DNA from 2 places in the Clostridium neonatale genome. Region 1 is predicted to be linked to the other one. Evidence: riboswitches for the same ligand, from Rfam matches in the RefSeq annotation. Region 1 holds a riboswitch; the other holds the start of a gene.
What was found. Region 1 has a riboswitch for thiamine pyrophosphate ahead of thiT (energy-coupled thiamine transporter ThiT). Riboswitches for the same ligand answer to the same signal wherever they lie in the genome.
Positions count from the first base shown of each region.

Region 1 (5,566 bases):
ACTCATCAGCTTTCGATTTTATATTAGGATTTTTCCTTTTATATTATTCAAAGAAAGAGAAGAAATCTGGAAAAGTAGTAGGTTGTTATTTAATCATATATAGTATAGGTAGATTTTTGATTGAGTTCTTGAGAAATGATCCAAGAGGTAGTGTAGGAATTCTTTCTACATCACAGTTTATTGCTATATTTACTTTAATCATTGGAATAGTGGTTTTTAATTTCCATAAGTTGATTAAAGGAGTGTATAGGAAGTGAGAAAAAAGAAATTTATAATTTTAAGTATATTAATAGTTACTATTATAAGTAGTTTATTCTCAGGATGTACTTTATTGGACAATTTAGCTATTAAGGCTAATTTGAGAAATGAAAGTTTTGACTACATAAAGCAAGAGAAAGTAGATCAAATAATAATACAAAATTTTAGAGATAGTGGATTTAGATTTATAGTAAATGATCCTCAGGCAATTAATGATATATATAAAATTTTGAAGAAGGGCAAAATCGTTTCTGATAAATCTTCTCTTGATCCTGATTACATATTTGAAGTTCAGATTGGAGACGAAGTAAAAAAGTATAATTATATAGTTGGTACTGATGAAAAAGGTAAGGGTAATTTTTATAATGATCAAGAGTCATTTATAGTTCCAAAGACTTTGGAAAATACAATAATGCAAAATCTTTCATTTATAAGAAAGCCAAGAGATTTTCAATATATTTACTATCAATCAATCCTTGATATACTTGAATTAAAAAAAGATGCATTATCATCTAATAGTAAAGTCGGAATAGATATTTCAGGTGATACAGAATGCTTGAAATATATATTTTCAGTAGAATTATTAGATTTTGAAGAGAGCATAAAGAAAATACTACCTAATGCTGAATTAGTTAAAAACAATTCAGATCAATTTGATACAATAATAACAGTTAAAAATAGAGGGTATAGCACAACTATATTTAAAACATTGATAACTGTGGATAATAAAAAAGACAATTCTTATGAAAATTACTATATTCAAGCTGAATATAGTTATAAGGATTGGAATATTAACATTAGTGAACCAAATGAAAAGCCAAGAGATTGGTAAAGAGCAAGGAGGACTATGCGATGGGAAACTGTGATAGCTGTCCAAGTAAGGGCACTTGTCAAACAAAAAAAGAAGATTGTAATGGTGTAGAATCTTCAAAATTACAGCCAAGATTCGGAAGGATAAAGAATGTTATAGGTGTAATAAGTGGTAAAGGTGGAGTTGGTAAATCAACTGTAACTGGTATCATGGCAGCAATGTTAGCTAAAAGAGGATATAAGGTTGGTGTACTTGATGCTGATATTACAGGACCTTCTATGCCAAGAGTTTTGGGTATAAATGAGAAGAGAGCTGGAATAGTGCCTATTAATGATGAGGTTGTTAGATTTGATCCAGTTGAAACTGATTGTGGTATAAAAGTAATATCAATGAATCTTGTTAATCCAGTAGAAGAAGAACCTCTTATCTGGAGAGGCGGGATTATAAATGGCGTGCTTAAACAAATATTTGTTGATACTAACTGGGGAGAACTTGATTATTTACTTATAGATATGCCACCAGGCACAGGAGATATTGCATTAACTGTTATGCAGGAGTTTCCTATAAATGAACTAGTTATTGTTTCAACACCACAAGATATGGTATCAATGATAGTTAAGAAAGTTGTAATAATGGCTAATAAAATAGGTGTTAAAATTAAAGGCGTCGTAGAAAATATGGCTTATATTAATTGTCCGGATTGTGACAAAAAGATAAGAGTATTTAGTAATAAATCATCTGAAGAAAATGCTGAATATTTAGGAATACCATTAATAGGAGAACTTCCTATTGATATTAATCTTACAGACGCATTAGCGCAAGGTAAATTAGAAGAGTATGTTAAAGAAGATCCATTATATTCATTAATATTCGAAGGATTATATTAATAAAACTTACTGCCCAAGAATGATCTGAAAATCATTCTTGGGCAGTATTATTTTGATTATGAATAATTCTTTTATTATAGGTAAATAATAAAATTGAAATTTTTTAGAGAGGAAGTATGAAAATGAAAGCTGCAGTTGATAAAGATACTTGCATAGCATGTGGATTATGTCCATCTATATGTCCAGAATGTTTTGAAATAGAGGATGATGGAAAGGCTGGATTCATAGTTGATGAAGCACCAGATGGAACAGAAGGAGAAGTTCAAGAAGCTGTAGACAGCTGCCCAGTAGCTGCAATATCAATTGTAGAAGAATAGAAAACTTGATTTTTGTTATTTCTTCTATAATTGTAGTCTTAATTTATATTAAGAAATCATATTTTAGAAAATAAAAAATGATTATATTTAATAGTAAAACTATTTTAAATATAATCATTTTTTTATTTTAAAGTAATAATGATATTATACTGTACCAAACTTAGATGTAGCATTTATTATTCTGTTAACTGGAAGGACTGATACTATTACTAAACATATGATACCTTCTATTCCTATCATAGGTCCATTAACAGATAATGAGTAAATCCAAGAAGACATTCCTTCAGGAGCATACATACCAAAGAAGGCAACTCCTGATATAAAGTGACACAAAAATCTAATGAATACAGATATACCTACACCGAGTAATCTCTTGTCCTTAAAGAATCCAGCAAGTCCTAAAGCAGTAAATGGAAGTGGATAATCAAATAGTACTTGGACTGGATGAAGGATATATGGATCCATAATGAATGTAATTACTCCATAAAGGAATCCTGTTAAACATCCAACCTGAGGTCCGTACATAAATGCAATAAGCAGTATAGGAACCATACTTCCTAAAGTTATACTACCTCCTTGTGGAAAGTGATAAAGTCTAAGTAGTTTTAGTATAGTTGCTAATGCTAAAGCAATCCCTATTCTTGTTATTAATTGAGATGTAAATTCTATCTTTTTTGCTTTAATTAATACAATTAATAATGCAATACATCCAATTATAGTAGCAACTGTTAACCACGCATTCTGTGGATTTTCTGTAAATTGTTCCTTTAAACTAGGAACAATCTGAGTTAATGAAAAGAATTCATCCTTCCATCCAAAAAAATTTTCCATAAAAAACCTCCTTTGTGTGCTTGTCCATATTATTTTATATGGATTGGGTAAGCCAGAGTATAAATCAAATTTTTTTATTATAGTAGAAAATTGATTCAACTCTATACAGGAGATATCAACCGAATAAATAGATATTTATTTTTATAAGGTTGCATTCCCTACGCTAGAATTAACTAGATCAGGTTTAAAGGGTTTATGATTTCTCAAATCTCAGCACAAAGGCTCCCCTAGCACATTACTATATTATTTATTGTATATTTAAATCTATATATAGTCAATTACATTATATACATTTAATTTATCGATATTATTATGATGAGAAATATATGAAGATGTATTTTCGTTTAAAGGCATATTGTAAGTCTTAATTGTATTATTTAATAAACTATGAGATGAAATGGTTGAGATATTATTATTATTATCAATTATTGAGCTTTCTTTAAATGTAGAATCCAGAATAAATCCTTTCATAATTAAAACCTCTTTTTTTATATTATTTTATAAATATTTTTAACAAAAAAATTTTTTTTATTCCTTAAAATAATACTGAATCCACATGTAATCTGATTTTAAATGATCTTTAAATTAGTCAAATATCCAATATGGGTAAAAATTCGAATAATATGAAGATAATATGACCTAACTAGATATAATTGAAATATTTTCGTTTAAAAATAAAAAATTAGAAGTATTGCTAACACATATTTAATAAAGTATAATAAAACAATGATGATACTAGATATTGTGTTGTGGGAGGAATATTAATGCTATATGTTGTAAAAAGAGATGGGAGACAAGTGGATTTCAACTCTGATAAAATAGCTCAAGCTATAAAGGGCTCAGCTAATGAAATCGGTTTAGATTTAAAAGAAAGTCAAGTTCTAGATACGGTAAAAAAGGTAATATCATTTATAGAAGTAGAAGCAAAATTAACTATAAGTGTAGAAGAAATTCAAAATTTAGTTGAAAAAGCATTGAGCGAACAAGGTCTTAAGGAAATTGCAGCGGCATATTCTGGATATAGACAAGAAAGAACAAAAGTTAGAGAAATAAAATCAGACTTAATGAAAGCTATACGTAGTATAGGTGTAGAAACAGATAGAGATAATGCAAATGTAGGAAATAACTTTAGCTCAAAGTTATTAAGAATAGCATCAGAATCAAATAAGTGGAATACTTTAGCAATAATGCCAAAGTTCTTAGCTAAGGCTCATGAAACTGGAGACTTATATTATCATGATTTAGATAGTTATAATTTAACTGTAAACTGTCTACACATACCTACAAGAGAAATATTAGAAAAAGGTTTCAACACTGGATATGGAACAATAAATGCTCCAAAGAGAATAGAAACAGCTGCAGAATTATCTTGCATATTACTTCAATCAACTCAAAACGATATGTTTGGGGGCCAATCACATCCAGATTTTGATAATGATATGGCAATCTTTGTAGAACCTACAAGAGAAGAGATTAGGAAAGAATTTAAAGAATTAGGTTTATCAGATGAAAAGATTAATGAAGTGTTAGAAAAGAAAGTAAGGGAAAGAGTTCACCAAGCTATGCAAGGTGTAGTTTATAATTTGAATACAATGCATTCAAGAGCAGGATCTCAAGTTCCGTTTAGTTCAATAAACATAGGATTGCCTACAAGTGAAGATGCGGCATTAGTATGTGAGATTTTCCTTTTAGAATATGAAAAAGGATTAGGTAAAGGAGAACAACCTATTTTCCCTAATATAATTTTTAGAGTTAAAGAAGGCGTAAATAGAGAAGAAAATGATCCATACTTCTATTTATATAAATTAGCATGTAGAGTTGCAGCAAAAAGAATGAACCCTACTTTTATGAATATAGACGCAGACTTTAATAAAGAATACTATGATAAAGGATATGTTCCAGCAACAATGGGATGCAGAACATACATAATGAAGAACGTTAATGGGGAGCCTGGTTGTAAAGGAAGAGGAAACATTGCTCCAACAACTATTAATTTACCAAGAATAGGTCTACAAGCAAAGGGCAGTGTAGATAAATTCTTTGAAATATTAGATTCAAGACTTGAATTAGCAAAGGATTCTCTACTTCATAGATATGATGTGTTGAAAAAACTAAGAGTTAAAGATTTACCATTTGTAGTTGGGCAGGGTCTTATGAAAGGCTCAGAAGGCTTAGAACCAGATGATTCTATTGAACCAATATTAAAACAAGGAACTTGGGGAATTGGATATATAGGTCTTGCAGAAACCTTAGTAGCATTAGTTGGAAAGCATCATGGTGAAGATGAAGAATCTAGGAAACTAGGAGTAAAGATTGTTGAATATATTAGACAATATACAGATAGATTATCAGAAGAACTAAGTTTAAATTGGAGTTGTTATGCTACTCCTGCAGAAGGCCTTTCAGGAAAGTTTATAAAGCAGGATCAAAAGATATTTGGAATAATAAAAGGCGTTACAGAC
Region 1 is NZ_UICR01000001.1:109,222-114,787, forward strand. Features, by position in the region: gene CNEONATNEC86_RS00480 (prolipoprotein diacylglyceryl transferase) at 1-257, shown strand, start outside; gene CNEONATNEC86_RS00485 (YhfM domain-containing protein) at 254-1,090, shown strand; gene CNEONATNEC86_RS00490 (Mrp/NBP35 family ATP-binding protein) at 1,111-1,956, shown strand; gene CNEONATNEC86_RS00495 (ferredoxin) at 2,079-2,273, shown strand; gene thiT (energy-coupled thiamine transporter ThiT) at 2,418-3,104, opposite strand; TPP riboswitch at 3,242-3,343, opposite strand; gene CNEONATNEC86_RS00505 (hypothetical protein) at 3,369-3,575, opposite strand; gene CNEONATNEC86_RS00510 (anaerobic ribonucleoside triphosphate reductase) at 3,869-5,566, shown strand, end outside.

Region 2 (5,566 bases), on a different contig from region 1:
CAAAATCAACACCTTGTTCTGCATGTTTTCTTACTACTTCAAGAAAATCCTCTGCTTTAATATCTAAAAGATCTTTTTCTAAATATCCAATTGCATCATACATAGGAACTGTTCCTATCATAGCTGGAGAATATTCTATTAGTTTTTCTCTAAATTCTTGTGTCTTACCATAATTACTTAAATCCATTATAGCTTCTGCACCATATTCAATAGCTAATTTAACTTTTTCCATTTCTCTGCAATAATCTACTGAGTCACCTGAAATACCTAAGTTCACATTTATCTTAGTTCTTAATCCATCGCCAACACCTTCTGGATTTAGTGATTTATGATTAACATTAGCCGGTATTACAACTTTTCCTTCTGCTATAAGTTGTCTTAATTTTTCTGCTTCTATTTGTTCCTTATCTGCTACGATTTCCATTTGTTTTGTAATTATACCTTTTTTAGCTGCTTCCATTTGTGTTTTATAACTCATCTTAATTTTCCTCCTAAATATTTCCCTAGAGAATTCTAAGGGAATTTTTAAACAAATTTAGACTTAACCCAATTTTTTTATTACCCCTGATCTACCTCAGGGGTACAACTAATTAATAATATTTATAAAAATGGTGAGTTGGGCCAACGCCTTTGCCAAGCTCAAAACCATTTTTGATAGCTCCCGTAATATAATTTTTAGCTTCACCTACTGCATCTTTTATATTCATTTTCTTAGCTATATTAGCAGCAATTGCTGATGATAATGTACATCCTGTCCCATGTGTATGAGTTGTATTTATTCTTTCTTGTGGAAATAATACAAATTCATTACCATCATATAATAAGTCTGTTGCATCATCTTCTAAGTGACCACCTTTAACTAATACTGCCTTTGGCCCTAATTCAATTAATTTTTTAGCAGCATCCTTCATTTGCTCTAAATTCTTTATTTCAACGCCTAAAATCTCTTCCGCTTCTGGAAGATTAGGTGTTATTAATGTTGCTAGTGGAAATAATTCTTTTACTAATGTTTCTTTTGCATCTGGTGATAATAAATTAAATCCACTTTTTGAAATCATAACTGGATCTAACACAATATCACATAAATCTTCAACTTTGTTTAATGCATTTGCTATAGCCTTTATAGATTCAATTTTAGATACCATTCCAATTTTTACTGCATCTACTCTTATATCTTCAAAAATTACGTCTATTTGTTTTTCTATCATTTGCGGTTCTATATCTTGTATCCCAAATACGCCCATTGTATTTTGAGCAGTTATAGCAGTTATAACACTCATTCCATATACACCATTTGCAGAAAATGATTTTAAATCTGCTTGTATTCCTGCTCCCCCACAACTGTCTGAACCTGCAATTGTTAATGCTCTATACATACCTTCACATCCTTTGTTTTAGATATAATACTTAATATTTAGTTAGTTTTAGCTTCTAAATTATGCGAGCTTCTATTTATTAATGTATGTTCTATAACAGGAATCTTTAGAAATACATATGCAATTATTGCACCTGCACTGCAGCTAAGCATAAATGGTGCTACAAACATTATTACTGCTCCTTCTTTTCCTAAAAATGCTGCTGCTAGTGGATACGCAAGTAATGCTCCTAATATTCCTGTACCTACTACTTCTCCAATTACAGCAACAAGTATTCTCTTAAATTTTTTATAAAGAATACCTGAAAATAATGCACCTACCATACTACCTGGGAATGCTAACAGACTGCCTGTCCCTAATATATTTCGTATAAGTGATGCTACAAACGCATTACACATCGCATATATTGGTCCAAGAGTTACTGCTCCAACTACATTAACAAAATGTTGTACTGGCGATATTTTTGCTGCTCCTATTGGTATTGAGAATGTTCCGAATATAACAGCCATACCAATAAGTACACCACTTAGTGCAATTTTTTGTGCTTTACTCTTTTCGTTCATTTTTCAGCCTCCTTATCTTTTAATTTTAGGAAACTATACAAAAACTACGTAAAAAAAAATGTAACCCAAAGGGTTACATTATAAATATACACGCAATTATTTTGTACTTCCCTCCGTTGGCATTAACCAAATCAGGTTATAAGAGTCTAGGAAATCAATCTTTCCAATCTCAGCCGATGTATCAGCTCCCCTAGTTATAAATTATTTAATTTTATCCACAAATTAAACATTATACCAATATTATAAAATAGTCAAGATATTTTACATTCTTTACTCATTATTTTTTCCAAATACTTTTTCTTTAAGCCTAAGTCCTTCCTTTGTTGCAGCTACTCCTCCCATTGCAGTTTCTCTAAGTGCTGATGGTAAACTTTTTCCTACTTTATACATTGCTTCAACAGCATCATCAAAAGGTATTTTAGCTTCAACCCCTGCCATCACCATATCTGCTGTACAAAGAGCAGTAATAGCACCTTGTGCATTTCTTTTTGCACATGGTATTTCTACTAAACCTGCTACTGGATCGCATACTAAACCTAATACATTTTGAAGTATTATTGACCCAGCATCTAAACTCATTTTAGGAGTTCCACCCATTAATTCAACTACTGCTGCTGCTCCCATTGCAGAGGCTGATCCGCACTCTGCCTGGCATCCTCCTTCTGCACCGGAAAGGGTTGCATTCATTCCAATAATCATTCCAACAGCTGAAGCTGCAAGAAGTCCATTTATCATTTCATCCTCTGACAATTCCAACACTTCACCTGCTGCTAAAATAACTGCTGGTAATATTCCACATGATCCTGCTGTTGGACATGCAACTATTTTCCCCATGGAAGCATTTACTTCTGATGATGCAAGGGCCATTGCCATAGCTATATTAGTAGCTCTTCCTGTTAAAGTCTTCTTATTTTTAGCGTAATTATTTAATCTATGTCCATCTCCGCCAATAAGGCCACTAAGTGAGTAAACTTCTTTTTCAGTTCCTGCTTTTGCTGCATCCTTCATTACTTTTAAGTTTTTTCTCATCTTTTCTATTACTTTCTCTCTTGTTGATCCCTTCTCTTCAACTTCACATCTTATAGCATACTCGCTTAAAGAAATATTATGTTTATCACATAATTCTAATAACTCTTCTCCTGTTCTTGCAAGCATATTACCTGTTCCACCTTTCTTCTTACGCTATTGTTTAATACTATATCTCAAATTATATGCATTCCAAAGCAATTTATTATTCTTCTTGTACTGGGCTAATTGCAATAACTTTAAATACAAATTCTAATTTTTTTATTTTATCTATAACATCCTCATTTATCCTATTATCCATTTCAAAAATCATAGTTGCTTCTTCGCCTTTTCTATCTCTAAAAACTTTCATAAATGCTATGTTTATATTTTCACTTGAAAGAATCTGAGTAACTGAATTAATGACCCCCGGTACATCTTTATGAGATATAATCAATGTTTCATATATTCCTGTAAATTCTACTTCATTATCATTTACCTCACATATTTTAATATTTCCACCACCAATAGAAGATCCCATCACTTCACAATAGTTATCATCTACAGTTCTCATTATAAACTTAACTGTATTAGGATGAACATCACCTAAATCTGCTTCTTTAAATAGGAATTTCACTCCTAATTCTTTTGCTATTTCCATAGAATCTCTAAGCCTTTCATCATAAGGTTCCATCCCAAGTATTCCTGCTACCAAAGCTTTATCTGTTCCATGACCTCTATATGTTTTTGCAAAAGAACCATGTAGTAAAAATGTTACTTCTGCTATTTCTCCTCCAGCTATACTTCTTGCTATTTTCCCAAGTCTAGCTGCTCCTGCTGTATGTGAACTAGATGGACCTATCATTACTGGTCCAAGTATATCAAATATTCCTATACCTTTCATAATCGAATTTCTCCTTATTTACTTTTAACGATTGTAATGTTTCTCAAAATTTATTAAAACATATTATATTTAAAGTATCTACATTATATAATTATTTTGTCATTTTTATAAGAATATAAGCATAGTTTATTTAAATATTTAAATTTTATAACTCAAAAAATTTAAATATATATGTTGCAATTACTTTTCTACATTTTGTAGGCTGGTATTTACTTAGACTGTAAACATCTTAAATGAAATTTTATTATTGTAATATATATATTTTTCTAACTTATTAAATAATACATTAATATTATTAATTTACCCGAAATAAGGATAGCAATTAGAATGCTATCCTTATAAATGATTAATTATTTAAATATTTCTTTATAAACAATTTATTATCTACATAGTTTTTTAAATTCATCAGCTACAAATTGAACTTGCGTACCTACTATAACTTGTAGGCTTGTCTTACCTGGTCTCATAACGCCTGATACACCTGCTGATTTAATTAATTTTTCATCTACGCGTGATTGATCTTTAATTTCTAAACGTAATCTTGTTACACAATTATCAATTGAAGTTATATTTTCTTTTCCTCCAACACCTTTTAATATGATAGATGCAACTTCTGTATAATTATTATTAGCAAGTACTGCATTCATTTCTTCAGCATCATCATCTTCTCTGCCCGGAGTCTTTAAATTAAATTTTGTAATAGCAAAACGGAATACAACGTAGTAAATAACTGCAAAAACTAAGCCTATTGGTATAATATAAAGTGGATTTTCAGCCATTGGGGCTTTAAAACTTAAGAACCAGTCTACAAAACCTGCACTAAAGTTAAATCCGCATCTTACTGGCAATAATGTACATACCACTGCTGAAATTCCTGATAATATTGCATGAACTAAGTATAATCCTGGTGCTAAGAACATAAATGAGAATTCTAAAGGTTCTGTTACCCCTGTGAAAAATGCTGATATTGACGCTGCTAATAATAATCCATAAACTGCTTTCTTCTTGTTATCTTTAGCAGTATGATACATTGCAAGAGCTCCTGCTGGTAAACCAAACATCATTACTGGGAAGAATCCTGTCATATACATACCAGTCACGCCTTGTGTACCAGTTCCTGCCCAGAAGTTTCCTATATTATTGATTCCTGCAACGTCGAACCAGAATACTGAATTAAGTGCATGATGAAGACCTGTTGGAATTAAAAGCCTATTGAAGAATGTATAAATACCTGAACCAATTGCTCCTGTAGATACGATTGCTTCCCCAAAACTTACTAATCCTCCATAAACTATTGGCCATACAAAGAATAATATCAAAGATGCAACAATTGATCCTGCTGCTGTTACTATAGCAACACATCTTTTTCCACTAAAGAATGCTAAAGCATCTGGTAATTTAGTGCCTTTAAATTTATTATAACAACTTGAACCTATAATACCTGATAAAATACCTGTAAATTGTGTTGCTATCTTTCCAAATGCTGCTGGTACTTCTGCAACATCTACACCTTTAAACATTGCTACAACGGCTGGTGATAATAAAGTAGTAATCATAAGCCATGAAACAAGTCCTGCAAGTCCTGCTGTACCATCGTTGTCATCAGACATGCCGACACCAACACCAATTGCAAATAATATACCCATGTTGTCGATTAATGAGCCTCCAGCTTTTATTAGGAATGCTGCAATTATATTGTTTGCCCCCCAGCCAGATGG
Region 2 is NZ_UICR01000002.1:1,401,155-1,406,720, forward strand. Features, by position in the region: gene thiC (phosphomethylpyrimidine synthase ThiC) at 1-478, opposite strand, end outside; gene thiD (bifunctional hydroxymethylpyrimidine kinase/phosphomethylpyrimidine kinase) at 591-1,376, opposite strand; gene thiW (energy coupling factor transporter S component ThiW) at 1,415-1,939, opposite strand; TPP riboswitch at 2,031-2,141, opposite strand; gene sdaAA (L-serine ammonia-lyase, iron-sulfur-dependent, subunit alpha) at 2,210-3,094, opposite strand; gene sdaAB (L-serine ammonia-lyase, iron-sulfur-dependent subunit beta) at 3,171-3,848, opposite strand; gene nagE (N-acetylglucosamine-specific PTS transporter subunit IIBC) at 4,229-5,566, opposite strand, start outside.
Region 2: it holds a riboswitch for thiamine pyrophosphate, as region 1 does, so the genes downstream of both, thiW (energy coupling factor transporter S component ThiW) here and thiT (energy-coupled thiamine transporter ThiT) in region 1, are expected to answer to the same signal.